One region of the Helicovermis profundi genome, then DNA from elsewhere that is predicted to be linked to it. Evidence: riboswitches for the same ligand, from Rfam matches in the RefSeq annotation. Region 1 holds a riboswitch; each other region holds the start of a gene.
The links. Region 1 has a riboswitch for cobalamin ahead of AACH12_RS00225 (ribonucleoside triphosphate reductase). Riboswitches for the same ligand answer to the same signal wherever they lie in the genome.

Region 1 (4,611 bases):
TCACTTTGAAGAGTTGGCTCACCACCGCTAATAGTTACAGCATCAATAAGATTTTTTCTTTTAATAAGTAAATCGAAGATTATTTTTTCGTTAATTAGTTCAAATTTAGTTTCAAGATTTTTATTGTGACAATAAGGACAATTCATGTTACAGCCCTTTGTAAAAATAACTAAACTAATATTTCCCGGGTAATCTATAAATGAAGTTCCTAAAAAAGATGCAATATTCATTTTTTCACCTCCTATAGAACTTTTTCTATATTGAACTTGATTCTTTCTTCAAATTCGAGTACCTTGCCGTTATTATAGCTTTGAATAGGTCTATAATAACCAACAACTCTACTGTAAACATCAAGTTTTTCTCCACACTTAGGACATTCTAAGATTTCACCTTTAAAGTAACCATGATGTTTACAATGAGAAAATGTTGGTGTATATGAAAGGTAGGGGAGTTCATAGTTAGAAAATATTTTTTTTATTAAATTAGATATAACGCTTCCATCTTCAATTTTATCTGCAGTATAAAGATGAAGTACAGTTCCGCCTGTATATCTAGATTGAAGTTCATCTTGAAGATCAAGGGTATCAAATATATCTGAAGAATAATCTACCGAAAGTTGACTTGAATTTGTATAGTAAGGTGTCTTGTCATTTCCCCTAGTAATAATATCTTTATACATTTTTTTATCTTTAAGAGCTAATCTATAAGCAGTGGATTCGGCGGGAGTTGCTTCTAAATTGTACATATTTCCAGTTTTTTCTTGAACATCACTCAAATAATCTCTTAAATAATCCATAATTTCAATGGCAAATTTTTGTCCTTTTTCAGATGATAAATCTTTATTTATAAAGTTTAATACAGCTTCGTTCATGCCAACTAACCCAATTGTTGAAAAATGATTAGACCAGTATGAATTATTTGCAAATTTTATATTTCTAAGATATTGTCGGCAGTAAGGATAAAGCCCTTGATTAGTCCATCTTTCAATGTATTTTCTTTTAAGTTCAAGTGATTTAATTGCAATTTCAAGAGCTGAATTTAGCATTTTAAAAAACTGCTCTTCTGTTCTAGCTTTATAGCCTATGCGTGGAAGATTTAATGTTACAACGCCAATACTTCCTGTAAGAGGATTAGATCCAAATAATCCACCGCCCCTTTTTCTAAGTTCTCTATTATCAAGCCTTAATCTACAACACATACTTCTAGCATCTTCAGGAGAAAGATCGGAATTAACAAAATTTGCAAAATAAGGGATGCCAAACTTTACTGTAACATCCATCCAAAGTTTAACTACAGCACTTTCCCATGGAAATAATTCATCAACGTTTAATGTTGGAATAGGAAATGTAAAAATCCTACCTTCGCTGTCACCTTCTATCATAGCTTCTATAAATGCTTTGTTTATCATATCCATTTCATTTTGAAATTCTCCTAAAGTTTTATCAGTAGGTTTTCCGCCAATAACAACTGGAAGATATTTCATATTATTTGGACAAGAAAGGTCAAAAGTTAAATTTGAAAATGGACTCTGGCCACCAATTCTCATAGGCATATTAATTTCAAATATAAAAGATTTTATTATTCTTTTTAATTCATTAAACTCCAAATTATCATAGTATACAAAAGGAGCAAGATAAGTATCAAATGATGAAAAAGCTTGTGCGCCTGCATTTTCAAGTTGTGTTGCAAAAATACTATTTGCGAGTTGTCCTAGTAAAGTTGATAAATGTTTTGCTGGTGCGCTAGAATGCTTAGGTCCAACAAGACCTTCCATAATTAGTTGACCTAAATCCCAACCAGAGCAATAAGGCCCTAAGAAACCCATATCATGAATATGAATTTCACCACTCTTATGTGCATTTGAAATTTCGATAGGATATATTTCATTCAACCAATAGAGTTTAATAAATTCTTCTCTAGTATAGTTATATAAAGCCATTACAGATTTTTCTGAACTATTTGCATTTTCTTTTATCTGCCAATCTTTTTCTTCTAAATAATCATTCATAAGATCAATAGTAGCACTAATTAAAGAGTTTTTCTTTTCCTTAAATTCGTTAATTTTTCCATTTCTTTTTCTTACACGCATAATCATATAATCACTCCCAAAATAATAATAATAGATGGGTGAAAACTCATGAAAAAAACCTATCTTCAAAAACAAAAAGATAGGCAATAAAAACTTAAAACATGATACTTCCCACCGAAGTTTATGACAAAAAGTTATAGGCAGGTCTCCTGACTTATGAATCACTTTACTAATCTTTCCTTCCCGTAAAAAAACAGTGGTATATAAGATTTTCATCATCAATTACAGTAGCGGGGGCTGTAGAGGAATATCACCTCTTTCCCTATTATCTCTTAATAAGAGCACCTAGAACACAATATGTTGTTGTTTCTAGTTTATCATACACAATATATGCTTTCAAGATAATTATTACTTTGTAGAAAATATATTTATATTTTAGATTTTTAAGGAGTATGGTATTATTATATAGAGATGATATCAAGAGAGTAGAGAGAGGTAAAAAATGAGCAAAGATAATAAAAAATTAATAAATAGGCTTAAGACGATTAAAGGTCATATCGCTGGTGTTGAGAGAATGGTAGAAGAAGGAAAAACATGTGATGAAGTTCTTATACAAATTGCTGCAATAAAGTCTTCAATAAATAAAGTTGGACTTCTTATAATGGAAGAAAACGCACTTGAGTGTCTTCATTCAGTTGAAGAAGGAGAAATGGTAAGTAAAGAAAAAGTTGAAGAAGTAATTAAAACATTCATTAAATATTCAAAATAAAATTGAAAGTTACTGGGGGAATCTTTATTTTTCAGTAGCTTGTTTTTTTATAGATTTAATATTAATTAACTTAGTAAAAAAAACAAAAAGAACTGATATAGTTGTTTGAATCTTATTTTTTGGGATAAATGTATTTAATAGATTGTATTATAAATTCGTTGACACTCAAAAAAAATTGTGCTATTATTAACTTGTAACGATTACAAAGTTGAAAAAGTTAAGACAACTATATATTAAGGAGGAATTTTATATGAAGTATGTATGTGAACCTTGCGGTTATGTTTATGATCCAGCATTAGGAGATCCAGATGGTGGAATTGCACCAGGTACAAAATTTGAAGATATTCCAGAAGATTGGGTGTGTCCAGTTTGTGGTGTTTCAAAAGATATGTTCGTTCAAGAGTAATTTAACTTATAAGAAAGGTATATTATGAATAAAATAGCGAATGTTAACGAATTTTTAAAAAGCAACAATATTAAACCATCATATCAAAGAATTAAAATTTATGAGTACTTATATAATACAAAAGAACATCCAACTGTTGATATTATATATAGAGCTCTTATTGATGAAATTCCGACTCTTTCAAAAACAACAGTTTATAATACTTTAAATTTATTTGTTGATAGTAAGATAGTGTCTTTAATCACAATAGAAGATAATGAAACTAGGTATGATGCAGATACATCTTTACATGGACATTTTAAATGTGAAAGATGTGGTAAAGTTACAGATTTTAAATTAGACTTATCAGATATTGTTATTAATGAAATGGATGAATTTCAAATTAATCAAAGACATATATACTTTAAAGGTATATGTAATAAATGTTTAAATTAATTAAAACGATAATAATCTGATAAAGGTTATTATCGTTTTTTATTTGGGAGGGAAAAATTATGGCAAAAAGAAATGAAGTTTATAAATGCGAAATATGTGGGAACATTGTAGAAGTAAATAATGGTGCTGGCGGAACATTAGTATGCTGTGGTCAGGATATGAATCTTCTTGATGAAAAAAATGCTGATTCAACTACTGAAAAACATGTTCCGGTAATTGAAAAAATAGATGGTGGATTCAAAGTAACAGTTGGTTCAACACTTCACCCAATGACTGAAGAACATTTTATTCAATGGATTGAATTAATTGCAGATGGAAAAAGCTATAAAGAATTTTTAAAACCAGGTGATAAACCAGAAGCTATATTCTTAGTTAGTGCTAAGAAAGTAACAGCTAGAGAGTATTGTAATCTACATGGTCAGTGGAAAAATGAGATTTAGAAAAATATAGTTTAAGATTAATGTTTGAATTATAATATATAGTGAAAGGATGAATCAAGTGATTAATAAAAAATTAGAAGAAGCTTTTAACAAACAAATAAATGCAGAATTTTATTCAGCGTATCTTTATTTATCAATGGCAGCATATTTATCAAAAGAAAATTTTGAAGGATTTGCATCATGGATGAAAGTTCAATTTGAAGAAGAACAGTTTCATGCTTTTAAAATGTATGATTATTTACTTGAAAGAGGCGGAGAAGTTAAACTTGAATTAATAGAAAAACCTCAAACTGAGTGGAATGGTATTATTGATGTGTTTGACGCAACTTTAAAACATGAGAGACATGTAAGCGCATTAATCAATAAACTTGCTGATGTAGCTGATGAAGTAAAAGACAGAGCGTCTCTTTCTTATCTTCAGTGGTTCATTGATGAGCAAGTTGAAGAAGAGTCAAACGCTGAAACTATTCTTAAGCAATTAGAATTTGTTGAAGGAAAAGGACATGGAGTTTTAATGCTTGATAGAGAACTA
Region 2 (4,611 bases), 280 kb from region 1:
TCAAAATCGCTTAAGTCACTTTTCATGCCATAGGCAATTAGATGGCCATAAATATTGTTTTTCACCATTATTGGTACCATTATTCTATCAATATCATCTTCATCAATATTAATTTTGTCTCGAGAAGTTTTATTTTTATCTACTCGAAGTTTATTTTTTGAAAATGTTAAATTGATGTCATCTTCAAGTTTTTTGTAAATTTGACTATCACCTAAGGAGTCAATAATAATTTCATCAAAATGATGATCTACAACAACAATAGGATTTTCAAGTGTTTTGGATAAATTACCAATTATATCTTTTATACTTCCACCTTTTAAAAGTACATTCATTGTATCTTTATGAACAATTTGAACCTTATTAATAATCGATGATTGTCTATTAAAAATTTCTTGAAAAACCGGCGTCATAATATCAGTAAAAGGAACTTCATAATCAATTTCAATAATTGGAAAATTAAGTTCATTTGCTAATTTAATTATTTCTTCAGGCATTTTATCTAAATAAGGGAAAATTTTTATTCCCATACCAGAAAGTTTTTTAAAATTACTTTCCCTAATTAAATTCAATTGATTTTCTAATTTGGTTGTCTTAAAAAAATAACCTGTTGTTAATAAGAATTCACCTTTATCTACCCAATTTAAAATATCTGGATCTGCCATAACATTAACTCTAGTAATAATCCTATTAATTCCACCTTCACCTGCAATAATATTACTTTTTTCAAAAGACTTCATCTTTAAAATATCTTTAATAGCTATACCAGTTTCTCTTATCAAAACATTCACCTCTTTATATTCAATATGTAATAATTTAACTAACAAAAATACCATATATGACTTTAATAAGATTTTTATTAATCTATAATAATTTTAATTTTTATAAATTTAATATAAGAATATCATAATAATACCCTATTAACAATATATATTTTTGTGCTATTACTCTATAAAAATTTTAATTTTTAAATATATGTAAAAAAATAAGAAAACTTAGACATACACACATACTTGTGTATACTATCTAAGTTTTCTTATACGAACTTCTATAATTTAAAGCCACCTTCATCAAAAGTAACCATATTGTTATTCATCGCTAGAGCAAACTCAATAATGCTAAACATAATTGCAGCTCCCGTACCTTCTCCAAGCCTTAAATCCAAATGAAGTGGTGTTTTTAGTCCAAGTTCCTTTGATGCTAAAAATGCACCTTTTTCTTTTGAAAAATGTGAAGCAAATAAATAATCTTTTACTTTAGGCTCTAATTTTATTGCGATAAGCGCAGCAGCTGATGAGATAAATCCATCTACTATAACCGGAACTCCTCTAGAAGCACCCCCTATCATTGCCCCCGCCATCGCTCCAATTTCAAATCCACCTACCTTTGAAAGAACATCAATAGGATCATTTTTATTAGGCTTATTAAATTTAATGCCTTTATCGATTACATCAATCTTTTTTTCAAGTCTTTCGAGAGGTAAATTTGCGCCAATTCCTGTGACCTCACTGGGCTTATATCCACCAATTACAGAAAGAATTGCAGATGATGGTGTAGTATTGCCAATTCCCATCTCTCCCGTACCAAGTATATCCGCACCCAAATCTATCCTTGAATTTGCAATTTCAATACCTATTTCAATAGATCTAATTGCCTCTTCTCTAGACATTGCTGGACCTTTTGTGAAATTGCTTGTACCTTTTCTGATTTTTTTATTTATTATTTTATTATTTTTAACATCAGCATCGATACCAACATCTACTACTATAACTTTCGAATTTGCATTTTTAGCTAACGCGCATACTCCTGTAACTCCAAGTATCATATTTTCTGCCTGTATTAATGTAACTTCTCTAGGTGTTATTGCAACTCCCTCTTCAAAAATTCCATGATCAGACGCGAAAACTATTATTTCTTTATTTGAAATTTTAGGAAATTTTGTGTTTTGAATTGCGGAAAGTTTAACTACGATTTCTTCAAGCATACCTAGACTACCCTTGGGTTTTACAAGATTATCTACTCTTTCAATTGATTTAAGTGCAGTTTTTTTATTTACTGATTTTATTTTTCTTAATGTACTTTCTAACATAATTCCCCCTATGTCTTTTATATCATATAAAAAAGGTTCGTGATTCCCCTTAAAAGAGAATCACGAACCTTACCTAATTCATGTTAAATATTTTTGGCAGGTCTCCTGACTTAGAATCAACATGGTTTACACCTTCCCGCTTAAGCAGTGGCATTTGTAAATCACTCATCTTTACAGTGGTGGGACCGTTAAAGATTTTCACTTTATTCCCTATTCTCCCGTAAAACGGGCACCAAAATATTATATTTATTTAATTCTAGTAGTCTCCTTGTGCATACATAGCATCTGCAACTTTTAAGAAACCAGCAATATTTGCTCCAGCAACTAAGTCATAACCAAAACCATACTCTTTAGAAGCTTCTGCAGATACATCATGAATGTTTTTCATAATAGCATGTAATTTTTGATCAACTTCTTCTTCAGTCCAAGATAATCTCATACTATTTTGTGACATTTCAAGAGCAGAAGTAGCAACTCCACCAGCATTAGCAGCTTTAGCAGGTCCTACAATAATTCCACTATCTTGAAGATACTTAAGAGCTTCATTTGTAGTAGGCATATTTGAACCTTCACAAACAAATTTAGTTCCATTAGCAACAATTTTCTTAGCATCATCAATTCTAATCTCATTTTGTGTAGCAGTTGGTATTACAACATCAACTTTAACTCCCCATGGTCTTTCACCAGCGAAGAATTCTACACCATATTTATCAGCGTAATCTTTAATTCTATCATTTCCACTTGCTCTAAGTTCAAGTAAGTAGTCAATTTTATCACCACTAACACCATTAGGATCATAAATATATCCATCTGGACCTGATAAAGTAACAACTTTTCCGCCTAATTCAGTTACTTTTCTTGCAGTACCCCAAGTTACATTACCAAATCCTGATAAAGCAACAGTTTTTCCTTCAAAAGTTTCACCTTGTGTCTTAAGCATTTCTTGTGCAAAATAAGTAATTCCAAATCCAGTAGCTTCTGGTCTAATTAAACTTCCACCATAACTTAAACCTTTTCCAGTTAATACTCCATTTTCAAATACTTTTTTAACTCTTCTATATTGACCATAAAGGTATCCAATTTCTCTTCCGCCAACACCAATATCTCCAGCAGGAACATCAACATCAGGTCCAATATGTCTTTGTAATTCCATCATAAAACTTTGGCAAAATCTCATTACTTCTCCGTCAGATTTACCATTAGGATCAAAATCTGAACCACCTTTTCCTCCACCAATTGGAAGACCAGTTAATGAGTTTTTCAAAATTTGTTCAAATCCTAAGAATTTAATAATTCCAATGTATACTGATTTATGGAATCTAAGTCCACCTTTATAAGGTCCAATAGCTCCATTAAATTGTACTCTATATCCTCTGTTCACATTAAGAGTACCTTTGTCATCTACCCAAGGTACTCTGAACATAATTTGTCTTTCTGGCTCAGCAAATCTATCTAATAGATTAGCCTTTACCCACTCTGGGTGTTTTTCAAGAACAGGCTCAAGTGATACAAAAACCTCTTCAACAGCTTGTAAAAATTCAGGTTCATGTGGATTTCTAGCTTTTACACGGCCAAAAACTTCATCAATATACTTTCTCATTTCAACAACTCCCTTTAGAAATTAATAAACTTAGAATTCAATAAAAATTCAATAATTCTCTTTTGTTACAAAAAAGAAATAATCATTTTTTTAACGCTTACATATATAACCCTTTATATATGTGTTTTTGCAACAAATATTTCATAAATATTATAAATAATACTTATGAAGAAAATCGCTATTCATATTGAAAATGCCTAAATTTAAGTTAAAATAAAACATTTTTTTTTACACAATTATTTTAACACATCAAATTATTTGTGTAAATAGTTTTATTTTTTGGAAGTTTTAAAAGTTTTATTGCAAAATTATCTCTCTACATATGGTATACAATCATTCAATTCTTCGTATATTCTTACAATACAATGCACAATATGTAGAATATTAATTTTTTGTAACATTTGTTTTAACATGTCTGACAACTATATTTACAGCTGTTACATTGATATTAGACATATACTCTACTCTTGATTTGATAGTATTTTGAAGTCTTTCAGCTACTTCAAGCACATTATATCCGTACTCACTTACAACATCACTTTCTATGAATATTCCATTTTCAACCTTGCGAATTTTTGACTTTATAATCTTTACAATTCCATTTGTTTCAAAAGATGCACCTTCAATGATTTGAATAATTGTTCTATTAAATATTACAAAATTACCTATATAACTATAAGTCGGTCTAACAACCGACTTTTCACCAATTTTTATTCTGTTATCTTTTCTTCTAAGAACGGTTTTAAATGTATCTAAAAAATATCCAGAAAAATCGCTTTTAATTTCCATAGCCGGAAGCGGTATTACATGTTTTCCATGATCGCCTCTTTCTGAAAGAGCTTTTTCTATTTCTTCTTTTGAAGATATATCTTCGATAAAAACAAATTCATCTATTTTTGTAAGTTCTAAAGTTTCAGTTATATTT
Region 3 (4,611 bases), 410 kb from region 1:
AGTGCCACTTCCAATATCAAGAGCCACAAAATTCTTCTTTAGTCTAAGTTTTGAAAGTGAAATTACTCTTATTTCTTCTTTTGTCATGGGAACTTTGCCTCTTAAAAATTCTTTATCTTCTATTCCTATCATTTTTTCTCCAATTCATTTTTATTTATAATAATAACTACATTTAAGTCACTAAATTCGCATTTTTCTTTTGCAAGTTCATCCACAGCATACACAGTTATTTTTTCGTTTTCATAGGATAAATTCTCTCCTACATAAATTTCAAATTGACCTATATCTATTAGATTTTCTTTCATCTCTTTTGCTATAAAGCTTGGATTATTCTTTTTATCTGTAAGAAGCCCTAGCGTTTCTTTTTCATTTATTAAATTTAAAAAATCATTTTGTCTACCATGAACACTAGTTAATATGCCATTATGATATGTAAGAGCTAGTTTTGAATACATATATTGAAGTGAACTAATCCCAGCTGTAACGTTAAAACTTGATTTATCAAAATGTTTACTTAAAAAATTAAGCATACTATAAAATCCCGTATCACCTGATAAAATTACAGATATTCTTTTTCTTTGATAATTCGCGCTTATAAATTCAATCGTTTTAGTTAAATCTCCAGTAATAATAAATTCTTCTTTTTTTAAATATTTAAGAGAATCAAGATTTCTTCTTCCACCAATCAAAATATCAGAGTTTTCTATAATTTCAGTTGCTATAGGTAAAATATATTTTGGATTTCCTGGTCCGATTCCCACTATATTAAATTTGTTCAATATTAAATTCCTCCATTATCTTATTACCTAAATCAGAAACACTTAGTAGCCCATGCTCATTTGTAAATAAGACAACTCCGTTTTGAATTTCATCAAATGCCCTCTTATTTAATTTTTCAGAGATTTTATTACTGATATTATCAAATACTTTATCCATCTTATATTCTTTAATGTATTTAAATGCTTCATCAGTTGTATTTGATATACTAATTAGTTTAATAAGATCAGTTTCAGCACCAATTAAGGCGAGTTGACTCATAATAATTTCCATTCTTCCATCTGCTATTTTACTATGAGTATTAAATATACCACCTGCGATTTTTACCATTTTACCAGCGTGTCCAACCCAAAGAATTTTTTTTATATCAAGTTTAAGCGCTTCGTCAATTACTTGACCTACATAATTGCTACATTTAATTATTTCTTCAATATTTAGACCCATTTTTCTACTAAAGTCTCTTCCATAATTTCCGGGTGATATTAGCAAAATTTTATCATAATGTTTTTTCTTAAATATTCTCATTTCAATTTTTAAAGTTTCAATTAAAGCATCTTCGCTCATAGGTTCAACGATGCCAGAAGTCCCGATTATAGAAATACCTCCAACAATTCCGAGTTTAGGATTAAAAGTTTTCTTAGCAATATTTTCGCCATCTGGTGCGTAAATTTCAACGTTTGCACCTCTATTTTCACCTATAACACTTCTAACTTCTTTTTCTATAGTTCTTAGCGGAACTGGATTAATTGCACTATTTCCCGGTTTAATACTCAAACCTTCTTTTGTTACTTTTCCAATGCCTATTCCACCATATATATTAATTTCTTTATCATCTCTAAATGAAATTTTTGAAAATATAGTCATTTTATTGGTCATATCAGGATCATCTCCGCCATCTTTTATAACTGAACAAAGAGCATAATCATCATTTATTTCCTGATTGTAAATATCAATAGTTAGAGGCCATCCCTTAGGTGTATCAATTTTTACTGTATTTACATTTTCTCTATTTAACAACATAATAGCCGAAGCTTTAGAAGCTGCAGTTGCTGAAGAGCCTGTAGTATAACCATATTTTAATTTTTTACCGTTTTTCTCTATATACCTTTCCAAAACTTCACCTACTTTTAGTCAATTCATTAATAGTCATTACATTTGATACATTATTGCGTTAATAATAGTTGCAGCAACTGGACTACCACCTTTTCTTCCATTAATAATTATATAAGGTATACCCGAATTTTTAAGAGCTTCTTTTGATTCAGCAGCACCTACAAAACCTACTGGAACTCCGATTACTAAAGATGGATTTGCTTTCTTTTCTTTAACTAATTCAAGTAGTTTATAAATTGCTGTTGGGGCATTACCTATTGCATATATCGAAGTATTTTTGTCTTTAGCCGCAATTTCAATAGCCGCCATCGATCTAGTAATATTTTTTTCTTTTGCGATTTTGAATACTGATTCTTCGTGAACTAAATTATATATTTTTGAATTATATTCTTTTAGTATTCTTTTATTTGTACCAGCCATAACCATCTTAGTATCAGCATATATATCATTTCCATTTCTCAAACTGTCCATAAGTATATCAATAGCTTTAGGATGAATTTCTATTAAATTAGCATATTCAAAATCTGCAGTCGTATGGATCACTCTTTGAACTATTTTAATTTCTCTTTCATCAAAATTATGTTTACCTAATTCACTTAATATAATTTCAAAACTTCTTTCCTCAATTTTCATTGGGTTTTTAATATAATCTTCAAGATATTTACTCATTTATTCCTCCGCAATATTATCTAGGTATTATTCAAATTTACATTTCAGGTAAAAAAGCAAGAATTTTATACCTATATATACAAAAAACAGCCCAAAAGGCCGTTTTAATTCGTAGTCTTCCCGCCTGAAGTATCTCGTTTAACAATAGTAGGCAGGTTTCCTGGCTCATACGTAGCCCATTAAACGTCTTCCCAGAAATCCAGTGACGTATTGTTTAACGGTAGTATTCACAGTAGCAGGGGGCTGCGACAGATTTTAACTGTCTTCCCTATTATCCTCTCATTAGAATCACTCTAACTTAGGCACCTATTATCTAATATTCAATTATTAACTACATCCTATCAAAAAGATTTAAGCAAGTAAATACAAAAAATTATTTACTTTTCATACTAATAATACTTAATTGATCGCTTATTTTTTTTAGTATAACAATTATTTTATTTATAGAATATTGAATAGAAATTAAAATTATAAAAAATACTATTAAAATAAATATAATTATTTGATTATTCATAAATTCACATCCCTTACACTAGTTAAAATATATGCCTTTATCACTAAGCCAGAATTCGCTTATTCAAACCTAGTTAATAAGTTAATCGCTAATAAGTTACTATTTTATACTCATCCAAAGACTCTTTAGAAAGATATTTTTCATTTCCTTCTCTTATTGTGATAGTTTTAGGATTGCCATCACTAATAAATTTTAGTCTTGGCTTTTCTTTGTATAAATCAAGCCAATGTCTTAATTGTAATTTTCCATCTCCACTTTGTACTCTTAAAATGCTTTTTGGATTAAATCTTTTACTATAAGCTGACCAAGAAGGTCGCCATCCTACATTTAAAATTGCAATATTATTATACTTAGTTCCGTCATAGCTTCCGGATACAAGTTTTTCTTTAGCTGCGTCATTCTTTGGTCTTTCTCCGAACGGAAGAGCAAGAGTGTTGATTTTATATCCATTCATAAGTGGTTCATATTCTTTTACAACATTTGCAAGAGTATTTTCAATTTTATCTGCATCCATTGTTTTAAAATGTCCATGATGATAACTATGATTTCCGATATCCATACCTACATTTATGATATGATTTAATTTATATTTAACCAAATTCTTTTGTCCAAATGGAGTTCCACCATTTAAAAAGAACGTTGCTTCAAGCCCAAAATCATTATGTTTATCATAAAAATCTTCCATAATTCCAACAACCGAATTTGGATCAATCTCTTTATCACCATTTTCATCAATTAATATATTAAAATTTGACCTATTTCCATCATCAAAAGTTAAAACAACAGGTGTATATCCCGCTTTAGTTGTAATATTTCCATTAACAAAATCTTTAAGGCTAAGTAGTCTAAATCCACTATCATAAAGCTCTTGAAGATCTTTCTTAAAACTTTCAGCTGTTCTAGAATACGTTGCATTTTTTTTACTTAATCCATGATACATAATAACCATAATTTCACCGAGTTCGTTCGCTTTAATTTTTTTAAGTTCTTTCGTGCTTAGCTCAGTAAAATTAGTAGCTTCTTTTACATCTTCTTTATTTGAATCTTCTTTGCTAGTTGTAGTTTCTACATTTGTACTATTAGGTTCGATTTTTGTAGTATTATCAATATTTTTTTCTATTTCTTTAGCTTCAACATTTTCTGTATCTTTGTCATTTTCTACATTTTTAACGTCAACATTTTTTGTACTTACTTCCACGTTATTTGCATTTTCTTTACTGAGGTCTATATTTTCTTCATTTACTTGTTTTAAAGAACAACCACTTAATAATAAAGTGATTGCTAAAACTACTACTATTCCTTTTTTCATATTATCTCCCATTTTATATATTAATATCTATGTATTTACATACTAATAATATACTCAAAATCAGAAATTACAACTATTATTTAATAAATGTAACCCTTTTTTATCAATCTCTAATTGTTTTTTAATCTTACTTCTATTTTATATTAATAGAAGTATATTATTATGTAGATGCAGATATAAATAAAGTACAAAAGGAGGCAAATTATGCTTGGTAATCTTCTATTTATAC

Region 2: linked by a shared signal. The riboswitch ahead of cobT (nicotinate-nucleotide--dimethylbenzimidazole phosphoribosyltransferase) and the one ahead of AACH12_RS00225 (ribonucleoside triphosphate reductase) in region 1 are both predicted to bind cobalamin.
Region 3: linked by a shared signal. The riboswitch ahead of AACH12_RS01975 (precorrin-8X methylmutase) and the one ahead of AACH12_RS00225 (ribonucleoside triphosphate reductase) in region 1 are both predicted to bind cobalamin.

What each region holds. Positions count from the first base shown of each region.
Region 1 covers NZ_AP028654.1:50,239-54,849, forward strand. The annotation lists gene AACH12_RS00220 (anaerobic ribonucleoside-triphosphate reductase activating protein) at 1-230, opposite strand, end outside; gene AACH12_RS00225 (ribonucleoside triphosphate reductase) at 242-2,095, opposite strand; cobalamin riboswitch at 2,212-2,393, opposite strand; gene AACH12_RS00230 (metal-sensitive transcriptional regulator) at 2,532-2,798, shown strand; gene rd (rubredoxin) at 3,049-3,204, shown strand; gene AACH12_RS00240 (Fur family transcriptional regulator) at 3,229-3,639, shown strand; gene AACH12_RS00245 (desulfoferrodoxin) at 3,699-4,079, shown strand; gene AACH12_RS00250 (ferritin) at 4,138-4,611, shown strand, end outside.
Region 2 covers NZ_AP028654.1:325,395-330,005, reverse strand. The annotation lists gene AACH12_RS01390 (PucR family transcriptional regulator) at 1-824, opposite strand, end outside; gene cobT (nicotinate-nucleotide--dimethylbenzimidazole phosphoribosyltransferase) at 1,046-2,086, opposite strand; cobalamin riboswitch at 2,165-2,338, opposite strand; gene gdhA (NADP-specific glutamate dehydrogenase) at 2,343-3,686, opposite strand; gene AACH12_RS01375 (Asp23/Gls24 family envelope stress response protein) at 4,071-4,611, opposite strand, start outside.
Region 3 covers NZ_AP028654.1:463,648-468,258, reverse strand. The annotation lists gene cbiT (precorrin-6Y C5,15-methyltransferase (decarboxylating) subunit CbiT) at 1-132, opposite strand, end outside; gene cbiE (precorrin-6y C5,15-methyltransferase (decarboxylating) subunit CbiE) at 129-779, opposite strand; gene cbiD (cobalt-precorrin-5B (C(1))-methyltransferase CbiD) at 766-1,890, opposite strand; gene AACH12_RS01975 (precorrin-8X methylmutase) at 1,927-2,559, opposite strand; cobalamin riboswitch at 2,693-2,884, opposite strand; gene AACH12_RS01970 (hypothetical protein) at 2,933-3,073, opposite strand; gene AACH12_RS01965 (polysaccharide deacetylase family protein) at 3,162-4,382, opposite strand; gene AACH12_RS01960 (hypothetical protein) at 4,587-4,611, shown strand, end outside.